DNA from 3 places in the Pseudohaliea sp. genome. Region 1 is predicted to be linked to each of the others. Evidence: predicted binding sites of a transcription regulator. Region 1 holds the regulator's gene; each other region holds the start of a gene.

Region 1 (3,266 bases):
CGATGCGGCGCATGCGCCGGGGGTGCGCGAGCAGCTGCTGGCGGCCTACGGCTGGTACCTGCTGGCGGTGCTGGACCCCACCGGTGAGGCGGACGGTCCGCCCCCCCGCTGTTGTGATGAACTCCCGGAGCCGGCGGCGGGCAAGGCCCTGCCCGCAGAGCTGCGCGAGTTCGCTCAACTCGAGCGGGAGGGCTGGCTCGCCGCGCTGCTGGCGCCGCTTCCGGCGACGCTGCCGGTGCGGTCGCGGATGCCGGGGAATCTCCTCGCCGCCGAGCGGGGCATGCCGGACCCGGCGCAGGCGCGGGCCTGGCACCGGGCGCTGTCAGAGACCCTGGCGCGGATGAACGATTCGCTGGAAGAAAGCTGACACGGGCGCGGGCTCGGGCAGCGAAGGCGGCAGGGAACGGCGAGGGAGGGGCGTGTTGGCCCACCTCCGGGACACTGTTACCATTGACGTACACATTGCGCAAACGAGGTCTGCCGAGTGTCCACATCCCTGCTGGAGATCGTCGATCTGGGGAACGGGGAAGTCGTGCTGCAACGGGCCGGGGAAGATGCCCCGCCGCTCCTGCGCATCCAGTTTTCCGATGAATCGCGCATGTATGTCATGGATCACTGCCTGGAGGTGGCCAAGGCCATGATCCAGGCGGGTATCCAGGCCACGGCCCAACTCACGGACCAGGCCGAGGTCGAAATCGAGGAGGAAGTCGAGCAGGAAACCCCCAGGGTCCTGCACTGACGCAGCGGCGCTGCACGGAAGTGCCGCGCCACCTTCCCCCCCTTCCCCACCCGGCCCGGCGCTTCAGGTGCCGCGGCGCACAACCCCCACGCTCAGCCCCTCTATCACGCATGCCTGTTCCCGCAGGTCCACCTCGATGGGCGTGTAATCCGGGTTTTCTGGCAGTAATTGCAGGCGGTGCCGCTCCCGCCCGCGGCGCAGGCGCTTCACCGTCACCTCGTCATCGAGGCGTGCGACGACCACGTCGCCATCGCTGGCCACCCTGGTGCTGTGCACGGCGAGGAGGTCGCCGTCACGGATCCCGATCCCCACCATGCTGTCGCCGGTAACGCGAAGAAAATAGTCGGCGGCGGGGCGAAAGAAATCCGCCGGCAGCTCGCAGTAATCCTCGATGTGTTCCTCCGCGAGCACCGGGCTGCCCGCCGCGACGCGACCGACGATGGGCAGCCCGCGCTCCTCCGGCAGACGGATCCCCCGGGAGGCGCCGGGAATGATTTCGATCGCGCCCTTGCGGGCGAGCGCCTTGAGGTGTTCCTCCGCGGCGTTGGCGGAACGGAAGCCGAGTTCCCGGGCGATGTCCGCGCGGGTGGGCGGGTAGCCCGTGTCGTCGATGTGGCGCCGGATCAGGTCCAGGACCTGTTGCTGGCGGGCGGTAAGCTTGGCCATGGGGCTGTCCTGTGCATGCGTACACCACTGGAATTATATACAGTAGCGTGCAACCTGCAAGGCACCCGTCGGGCCCCGCTCGTCAGTAGTCCTCGAGTTCCCAGGTACCCTCGGGCTCGATACTGTTGACCGGGTTGCCCCAGCCGAGGTGAAGCGGTTCGTCCGGGTCGATGCCGTCCTCGTCGCTGAGCTCGAAGGGGGCGCGCCAGTCCTCCGGCTCCACTGCCTGGATGAGAACCAGCTCCCCCCAGCTTTCGCTATCGAACTCGGCGATCTCACCGTCGAGGTACTGCACCTCGATGCCGCCGCTGTGCTCGTCGATGGCGACGACCTCGAACAGGGCGGCGCTCTCTGCTTCCTTGTACCACTGGCCGATGGCCGGCCTGTGAAGAGTCATGCTATCGTCCTCCTCTCAGAAAGTTAGCAGGTGGGGGGCCGCTGTCCACGAACAACGCACGGCACCCGAGGCGTGCCGACCGGCGCCGATGGTGCGCCCGGAGCGGCCCTTTTCCTTTTACAATCAGGAACCTGTGCGTCGCCTCGGACAGGCGGCGGCACCCGCTTATAGGAGAAGCTCCGTGGTCTGTCCCAGTGTCATGCTAAAAATGTCTAAGCCTGCCCGGGTGGTGCGGTGAGCGTCGCGATCATCGGCGGGACGGGCATCGACCAGCTGGCCGGCTTCGAGCCCACCGGCGGCGAGACGCCCGAGACGCCCTACGGGCCACCCTCCGGACCGGTCGAGAAGGGGGCTGTCGAAGGCGTGCCGGTCCTGTTCCTGCAGCGCCACGGCAAGCCGCGCGCCCTGCCACCGCACCGCATCAATTATCGCGCCAACCTCTGGGCGCTGCGCGAACTGGGAGCGGCCGCCGTGGTCGCCGTCAATGCCGTGGGCGGTATCCACGAGGCCTGCACCCCGGGGCGGCTGGTGCTGCCGGACCAGCTCATCGATTACACCTGGGGTCGAGAGCACACGGTAGACGACGGGGGTGACAGCCCCGTGCGCCACTGCGATTTCACCGAGCCCTACGACCCGGCACTGCGCCGGGCACTGCTCATGGCCGCGCAGGAAGCGGGGATTGCCTGTCGCGACGGCGGCGTTCTCGGCGTCACGCAGGGGCCGCGGCTGGAGACGGCTGCAGAAATCCGTCGGCTCCGGGGGGACGGCTGCGATCTGGTGGGCATGACCGGTATGCCGGAAGCATCACTGGCCCGGGAGCTCGAGCTGCCCTATGCATCCATTTGCATGGTCGTGAATGCGGCCCCCGGGCTGGACGATCAGCCGCTCACGCTGGCGGCGATGGGCGAGGTGCTGGCCCGGGAGGCGGGTGCTGTGGCGGCGCTCTTGCGCGCCTTCCTCACGGCGCGTCGTCGGGTCTAGGCAGGGCCCCTTCGCGGCCGTGGCGTTCGGCCCAGGCCGGGTCCGCGAGTTGCTCGCCCAGGGCCTCGAGTTCCGCGGGCGCCAGCGGTTCGAGGCGCACGACCACGCCGAAGAGCGGATGGTCCAGGTAATGCGTTTCTTCGCTGCGCATGCGCCGCTCGGCCTCTAGCACGATGCTGTGACGCCAGGGCCAGCCGCCGGCGGCGTTCGGGTCTTCCGGGAGGCGCTGGCTCTTCGCACCCGGCTCCGCTCCTGGTGTATCGCCCCCCGCGCCCGGTTCCGCGCTTCCTGCCGCGCGTGCCGCCAGCCCTGGTTCCCCGGGCAGGAGCCCCTTCCGCTGAGCGTCTGCGGTTTCCTCCCCTTCCGGGCCCGGCCGCGGCGGGCCATCCCGCGTCGGAGTGCCCTCCGCCAGGTGCGCGTCCGGGCGCGGCGGCTCGCCGGCCAGCAGCGCTTCTGCCGGGTCCCGGCGCGGGAGAGGCGCCG
Region 2 (3,266 bases), on a different contig from region 1:
CAGAAGTACGCGAGCTTTACGGCCTACACGGAGGGCTGGGGCCTTTACACGGAGGAACTGGCGAAGGACATGGGCTTCTACGAGGACCCGTACTCCGACTTTGGCCGGCTGGCCATGGAGCTCTGGCGCGCCTGCCGGCTGGTGGTCGACACCGGCATCCACAGCAAGCGCTGGAGCCGCGAGGAGGCGATCGCCTATCTCCTCGAGAACACGCCGAACCCGGAGGGTGACGCGGTGAAGGCCATCGAGCGCTATATCGCCATGCCGGGCCAGGCCACGGCCTACATGATCGGCAAGCTGAAGATCATGGAACTGCGCGAGGAGGCGCGCCGCGCCCTGGGCGACGGCTTCGATATCCGCGCCTTCCACGACGAGGTACTGAAGGACGGCCCGGTGCCGCTGTCGATCCTCGAGCGTAAGATCGAGCGCCTCGTCGAGGAGACCCGGGCAGGCTGAGGCCGCCCCCGGGCGCGCGGCCGGGCGGCCGCGCGCCTTTTCCCGCCCGGGTTCCGCCTGGATCCCGCCTGGATCCCGCCTAGAGCCCGCCGTGCTCCAGCAGGTAGGTGATCGCGCCCTTGATCAGGAAACCCACGATGCCCATGGCGAGGGCGATGAACAGCACGAAGGTGCCGAGGCGGCCGGCATTGCTGCGCCGCGCCAGGTCCCAGACGATGAACACCATGAACAGCATCAGGCCGCCGACGCCGAGCGTTACGCCGTAGTCCGATAGCCATTGGTCCATGGGGTGGTCCGTCTTGGCTGTGTGCGTTTACTCGCTCACGACCTCGGTAGTGAGGGCGGTGCTGGCGGTCATGGAGTTGGTGATAAGGCAGGACTGCTCGGCCTTGTGGAGCAGGCGGTCGGCTTTCTCCGGGTCCGTGTCGGCGGGGATGCGCAGGGTGGCGCTGACCTGGACCTCGGTGAAGCGGGTGACGCGCTCGACGCGGTCGAGGGTGCCGGTGGCGCTGCACTCGATGCCGGTCCACTCGAGCTTCGAGGCGCGGGCGATGGCGCGGAAGCTGAGGATGAAACAGTCGGCGACGGCGGCCATGAGCAGGGACTCCGGGGACCAGCGGTCGCCCGGGCCGCCGAACTCGGCGGGGGCGGCGGTGACGATCTCCGGCAGGTCCGTGGCCTGGACCAGGACGTTGTCATTGTCGCCGGCGCTGGCGGATACGGTGTAGTGATGGGGTAACTCTTGCATGGGATGCCTCCCTGGCAGCCGGTGAATGCGGCGGATTTATACCCCATGGTGCCACGCCGTCGCTACCCGGTGCGACACTAGGCCACGGGGGCCGCGGCGGGGCTTGCCGCTGCCGGCGTGAAGGCCGGCAGTTCCCACAGCTGCGGCTGGCCGGGTACATCGTCGCTGGCCGGCAGGGAGACGTCGATGCCCTGGCGGCCGCCGCGCTGCTTGAGCAGGTGCACCTGGCGATAGGCCGGGAGCTGCAGCCGCAGGGGCGCCGGGGCGTGCGCCTGGGCCGCGGGCGTGGCCCGGAACAGGACCGCGAGGCTGTCGCCGGCGGTGGCCGCCAGCTGCAGCTTGCGCAGCTCCGCGTAGCGGTAGTCACCGGCGCCGAGCCAGCTGAAGACCGCGCTGCAGGTGGGGCTGCGCAGGGCCTGCTCGGTGCTCCAGAGCAGGTCCTCGCGGCTGCGCGGGTGTACCAGCAGTACCTGCTGTGTGTCGATACCGCGGGCGGCGAGCAGCGGCGCATAGGGCGTGCAGGGCGGGGCGATGAAGACCTGCCAGCGGCCGCGGCTGCTCAGCCGCTCCATGGCGGGGAGGAACAGGCCCATGGCGCCGAGGCCGTTGCTATCGCTGAGCAGTTCGACGGTGTTGCCCAGGGGCCAGCCGCCGTGAACCAGGGCACCGTCGAGGGCGGCATAGCCCGTGGCCAGCGTGTCCCGGCCGTGGTGGTCGCTGTTTGCCGGCGCGCCGCCGAAGAGCGGCTGGCCATCGCGGCCGAGCCAGGTGTCGCGGCGGCTGACGACTTCGCGCAATGCATCGTTCATGGTGTGCTCTCCCTGTACAAATACTGTATGCCTGTACAGTAGTCGCCGTTGCCGGGGAGCGCAAGCTGGCCGGGAATGACCTGCCCGAAAAGGCGACAGGTCGCTACGGGCCGGCGATATGCAGGAGCAGCTGCTCCAGGGCGAGCCAGGGGTCGCCCGGGCCGTAGCCCTTGGCGGCGGCATCCGCGGCCAGCGCCAGGGACAGGGCCGCGGCGGAGCTGGCCGGGTCGTGGCGGCCGAGCGCCGCCTGCAGCACGCCCATGCGTGACTTCCAGACCCGCCGCGCCGCAAGGGCCTGCTGCGGCCGCTGGCCGCCGGCGATGTCGCGGGCGAGCTCATCGAGCAGGCGCACCTCGCGGCTGGCGGCCCAGCAGGCCACCGCCGGCTCGACGCCCTCGCCGCGCAGCCCCTGCAGCATGCGCAGGGCGTGAGCGGTGTCGCCGGCCAGGGCGGCGTCGATGGTCGCGAAGAGGTTGTAGCGGGCGTTGTCGAGGACGCTGTCGGTGACCGCGTCCAGGGTGATGTGGTCTGTGCCGAGGAGTTTGAGCTTCTCGATCTCCTGCAGGGCCGCGAGGAGGTTGCCCTCGACGCGCTCGGCGAGCAGGGCGAGGGCGTCCCGGTCGATGCGCATGCCGGCGCCGCGGATGCGCCGCTCGAGCCAGCCCGGCAGTTCCCGCGGCCGCACGGGCCACACCTGCACCGTGCCGCCGGCGCGGTCGATGGCCTTGTACCACTTGCTATTGCCGGCGTTCCTGTCGAGCTTGCCGGCCACGATCAGCAGGCGGTCGCCGGGGTCGGCGAGTTCCAGGTACTCGCAGAGCGCCTTGCTGCCCTCGGTGCCGGGCTTGCCGCCCGGCAGCCGCAGTTCCACCAGCTTGTGCTCGGCGAAGAGCGACAGGTTCGCCGCGCAGTCGCGCAGGGCCTGCCAGTCGAAGTCGCGGCCGTCGGCGTCCAGGACCTGCCGCTCGCTGCAGCCGCCGGCGCGGGCCGCGGCCCGCAGCTGGTCGGCGCATTCCTGTACCAGCAGCGGCTCGTCGCCGCTGACGAGATAGACAGGCAGCACCGACTGCGCGAGGTGGGCCGGGAGCTGCTCCGGGGTGATGCGCATCAGCCGCTGCTGGCGGCGAAGAAGGCGATGCGGCGGATGATCTGCTGCGCCAGTTCCCCGCGCATCTCGTCGCGGAGGATGCGTATCTCCTCCGCCTTGCCCACCACGTTGCGCGGATCGTTCTCCATCTGCTTGGCGACCTGGG
Region 3 (3,266 bases), on a different contig from region 1:
CCTACAACGCGCTGCAACTGGCCACGCCCCTGGCGCTGGCCATCGCCGGGAATTCGCCCACGCTGTTCGGTCACGCGCTGTGGCGGGAGACGCGCATTCCGCTGTTCAAGCAGTCCATCGACTGCCGGCAGCGGGACCGCTACAGCTGGAGCGAACCGGCGCGCGTGAACTTCGGCCGTGGCTGGGTGCGCCGCGGCGCCCACGAGCTCTTCGCCGAGCAGGTGCGGCTCTATCCGCCGCTCCTGCCCATCTGTGGTGAAGGCGAGGCGGGGCCGGCGCCGTCGCTGGATGAGCTTCGGCTTCACCTGTCCACGGTCTGGCTTTGGAACCGGCCTGTCTACGACCCGGCGGACGGCGGCCACCTGCGCATCGAGCTCCGCTCGCTGCCGGCGGGGCCGACGCCCGTGGACATGGTGGCCAACGCAGCCTTCCTGGTCGGCCTCGCCGAGGGGCTCAGGCCGCGGATCAACCGCATCCTGCCGGCGCTGCCGTTCCACATCGCCGAGTACAACTTCTACCGCGCTGCCCAGCACGGCCTCGAGGCGAAGCTGGTCTGGCCACGGGAGGATCAGCACGGACTCGAGGAAACGCCGGTGACGGAACTCCTCGAGGCCTGCCTGCCCGTGGCTGCCGAGGGGCTCGCCGCCATCGGCACGCCGGCGGCGGAGGTCAGCCATTACCTGGGCGTCATCGGTGCGCGGCTGGCGGCGCGGCAGACCGGCGCTACCTGGCAGCTGGACACGCTGCACGGCCTCGACGGCGGCCTGCCCACGCCGGATGCGCAGCACGAGATGCTGAAGCGCTTCATGGCCCTGGCGGACAGCAACCGGCCGGTGGCGGAGTGGCCGTTGTGAGACGCTTCCGTTTCCTGCGCGACCCGGAACCGGCGGCGGTGGGCGACAGCGTCGAGGCGTTCCTGCGCTGGCTCGATGGGCCGGCCTGTCTCTTCATCAGCGGTGCCGATGACAGCCGGTGCCGCGCCTTCGTCACCCTGCTGCACGGCAACGAGCCCTCCGGCGCCCGCGCGCTCTGGCGCTGGCTGCGCGCCGGTGAGCGGCCGGCGGTGAACCTGGTCTGCATCGTCGCCTCGGTGACCGCCGCCCTCACCGAGCCGCTGTTCACCCACCGCATGCTGCCCCGGGCCCGGGACCTGAACCGCTGCTTCCGACCGCCCTACGACGACGCCCAGGGCCAGCTGGCCGCGGAGATCCTCGAACTGCTGCGGCTGCATCGCCCTGAAGCGTTGGTGGACATGCACAACACGTCGGGGTCCGGGCCGTCCTTCGCCGTCTGTACCTTCCCGGACCGGCAGCACGATGCCCTGGCGGCGCTGTTTACCGGGCGCCTGATCATCTCGCACCTCGACCTGGGCGCGCTCATGGAGATCAGCGACCATCGCTGTCCCACGGTGACCATCGAGGTGGGCGGCCGCCTCGATGCGGCTGCCGACCGCTGTGCTTTCGAGGGTTTCTGCCGCTACGCGGCGGCAGACAGTGTCTTCGCCGCGGGGGCCCGCGAGCGCGGCCTGGAGCGCCTGGCGGACCCGGTGCGCCTCGAGCTTCGCGACGGGGTCAGCCTCACCTATGCGCCGCGGCCCTGTGCCGGGCACGACATTACGCTGCGGCCGGATATCGAGCACCACAACTTCGGCAGCGTCGGGCCCGATGTGGTGCTCGGCTGGACCGGCGGCGTCCCCGCCCGCCTGTTCCGCGCCGTCGACGCGGCGGGGGCCTGCGCCGTCGACCGGCTGGTGCGTATCGAGGACGGTGAACTCCGCCCCGCGCAGCCGCTGAAGCTGTTCATGATCACCACCAACGCGGGCATCGCCCAGTCCGACTGCCTGTTCTACGCCGTCGCTGACGACGGCCAGCCCATCGCCGCCTAGCCTTCCCCGGCGCCGGCCTGTGGACCTGTCGCCTTTTCAGGCCGGTTTGGGCGACACGGTCGGCTTCTGCCCGGATTTGAGGGCCCGAACCTCTTGCAATTGCCCTGAAAAGCACTGAGGATATATACAGTAGTTAATAGCAGCAGACGGCTTCGGCCATCGGGAGCGACGGAGAGTGGACATGAACGCGAACAAGGAAAAGGCCCTGGCAGCGGCCCTCAGCCAGATCGAGCGCCAGTTCGGCAAGGGCACGGTCATGCGCATGGGCGACACGGAGCGGGTCGCCATCCCGGCCATCTCCACAGGCTCACTGGGCCTCGATGTGGCGCTCGGCATCGGCGGCCTGCCCAAGGGCCGCATCTGTGAGATCTACGGTCCGGAGTCCTCCGGGAAGACCACCCTCACGCTGCAGGTCATCGCCGAGGCGCAGAAGGCCGGCGGCACCGCCGCCTTCGTCGATGCCGAGCACGCCCTGGACCCCAGCTACGCCGAGAAGCTCGGCGTACAGGTGGATGACCTCATCGTGTCCCAGCCGGACACGGGCGAGCAGGCGCTGGAAGTCGCCGAGATGCTCGTGCGCTCCGGCGCCGTCGATGTGCTCGTGGTCGACTCCGTCGCCGCGCTGACGCCGAAGGCGGAGATTGAGGGCGAGATGGGCGACAGCCACGTCGGCCTCCAGGCGCGGCTGCTCAGCCAGGCCATGCGCAAGCTCACCGCCACGATCAAGCAGACCAACTGCCTGGTGATCTTCATCAACCAGATCCGCATGAAGATCGGCGTCATGTTCGGTTCGCCGGAAACCACCACCGGTGGCAACGCGCTCAAGTTCTACTCCTCCGTCCGCCTCGACATCCGCCGGATCGGCGCGGTGAAGGAGGGCGACGAGGTGGTCGGCAACGAGACCCGCGTGAAGGTGGTGAAGAACAAGGTCTCGCCGCCCTTCAAGCAGGCCGAGTTCCAGATTACCTACGGGCGCGGCATCAACCGCATGGCAGAGATCATCGACTGGGGCGTAAAGCTCAACCTGGTCGAGAAATCCGGCGCCTGGTACGCCTACCAGGGCGACAAGATCGGCCAGGGCAAGGCCAACGCCTCCAAGTTCCTCGAGGACAACCCGGCCCTGGCGAGCGAAATCGAGACGCAGATCCGCGAGCAGGTGCTTGATGTGAAGAAGCCCGCGGCGGATGCGCCGGCCGAGGCGCCGGCGAACAGCGAAGCGGGCGGCGAGGCGTAAACACAACCGTAGCGCCGCCTCCGGGCGGCGCGTGTCTCCAGGGTGCCGGGACCCACAGCACCCACTCTCATCCCCGGCACCCTTTTTTTGTATCTTGGCTATCCTTTCGCCCATGGCCTCCACAGGCAACGACAGTGAACGCGACCC

Evidence for each region. The regulator LexA, encoded in region 1, represses DNA repair genes until DNA is damaged. The targets are predictions, from matches to a motif close to ACTGTNTNTANANACAGT.
Region 2: a site for LexA is predicted at 2,036-2,053, ahead of imuA (translesion DNA synthesis-associated protein ImuA). Genes of this name have one in related genera too.
Region 3: a site for LexA is predicted at 1,999-2,016, ahead of recA (recombinase RecA). Genes of this name have one in related genera too.

What each region holds. Positions count from the first base shown of each region.
Region 1 is NZ_JBTOLW010000002.1:154,882-158,147, reverse strand. Features, by position in the region: gene ACX93N_RS01985 (hypothetical protein) at 1-367, shown strand, start outside; gene ACX93N_RS01980 (hypothetical protein) at 485-739, shown strand; gene lexA (transcriptional repressor LexA) at 803-1,405, opposite strand; gene ACX93N_RS01970 (DUF6763 family protein) at 1,488-1,802, opposite strand; gene ACX93N_RS01965 (S-methyl-5'-thioinosine phosphorylase) at 2,037-2,783, shown strand; gene ACX93N_RS01960 (CsiV family protein) at 2,761-3,266, opposite strand, start outside.
Region 2 is NZ_JBTOLW010000001.1:242,143-245,408, forward strand. Features, by position in the region: gene ACX93N_RS01105 (DUF885 domain-containing protein) at 1-456, shown strand, start outside; gene ACX93N_RS01110 (DUF2788 domain-containing protein) at 536-742, opposite strand; gene ACX93N_RS01115 (OsmC family protein) at 770-1,204, opposite strand; gene imuA (translesion DNA synthesis-associated protein ImuA) at 1,282-2,013, opposite strand; gene holA (DNA polymerase III subunit delta) at 2,117-3,121, opposite strand; gene ACX93N_RS01130 (LPS-assembly lipoprotein LptE) at 3,121-3,266, opposite strand, start outside.
Region 3 is NZ_JBTOLW010000004.1:79,982-83,247, reverse strand. Features, by position in the region: gene ACX93N_RS03575 (glutamate--cysteine ligase) at 1-854, shown strand, start outside; gene ACX93N_RS03570 (M14 family metallopeptidase) at 851-1,885, shown strand; gene recA (recombinase RecA) at 2,067-3,119, shown strand; gene ACX93N_RS03560 (regulatory protein RecX) at 3,232-3,266, shown strand, end outside.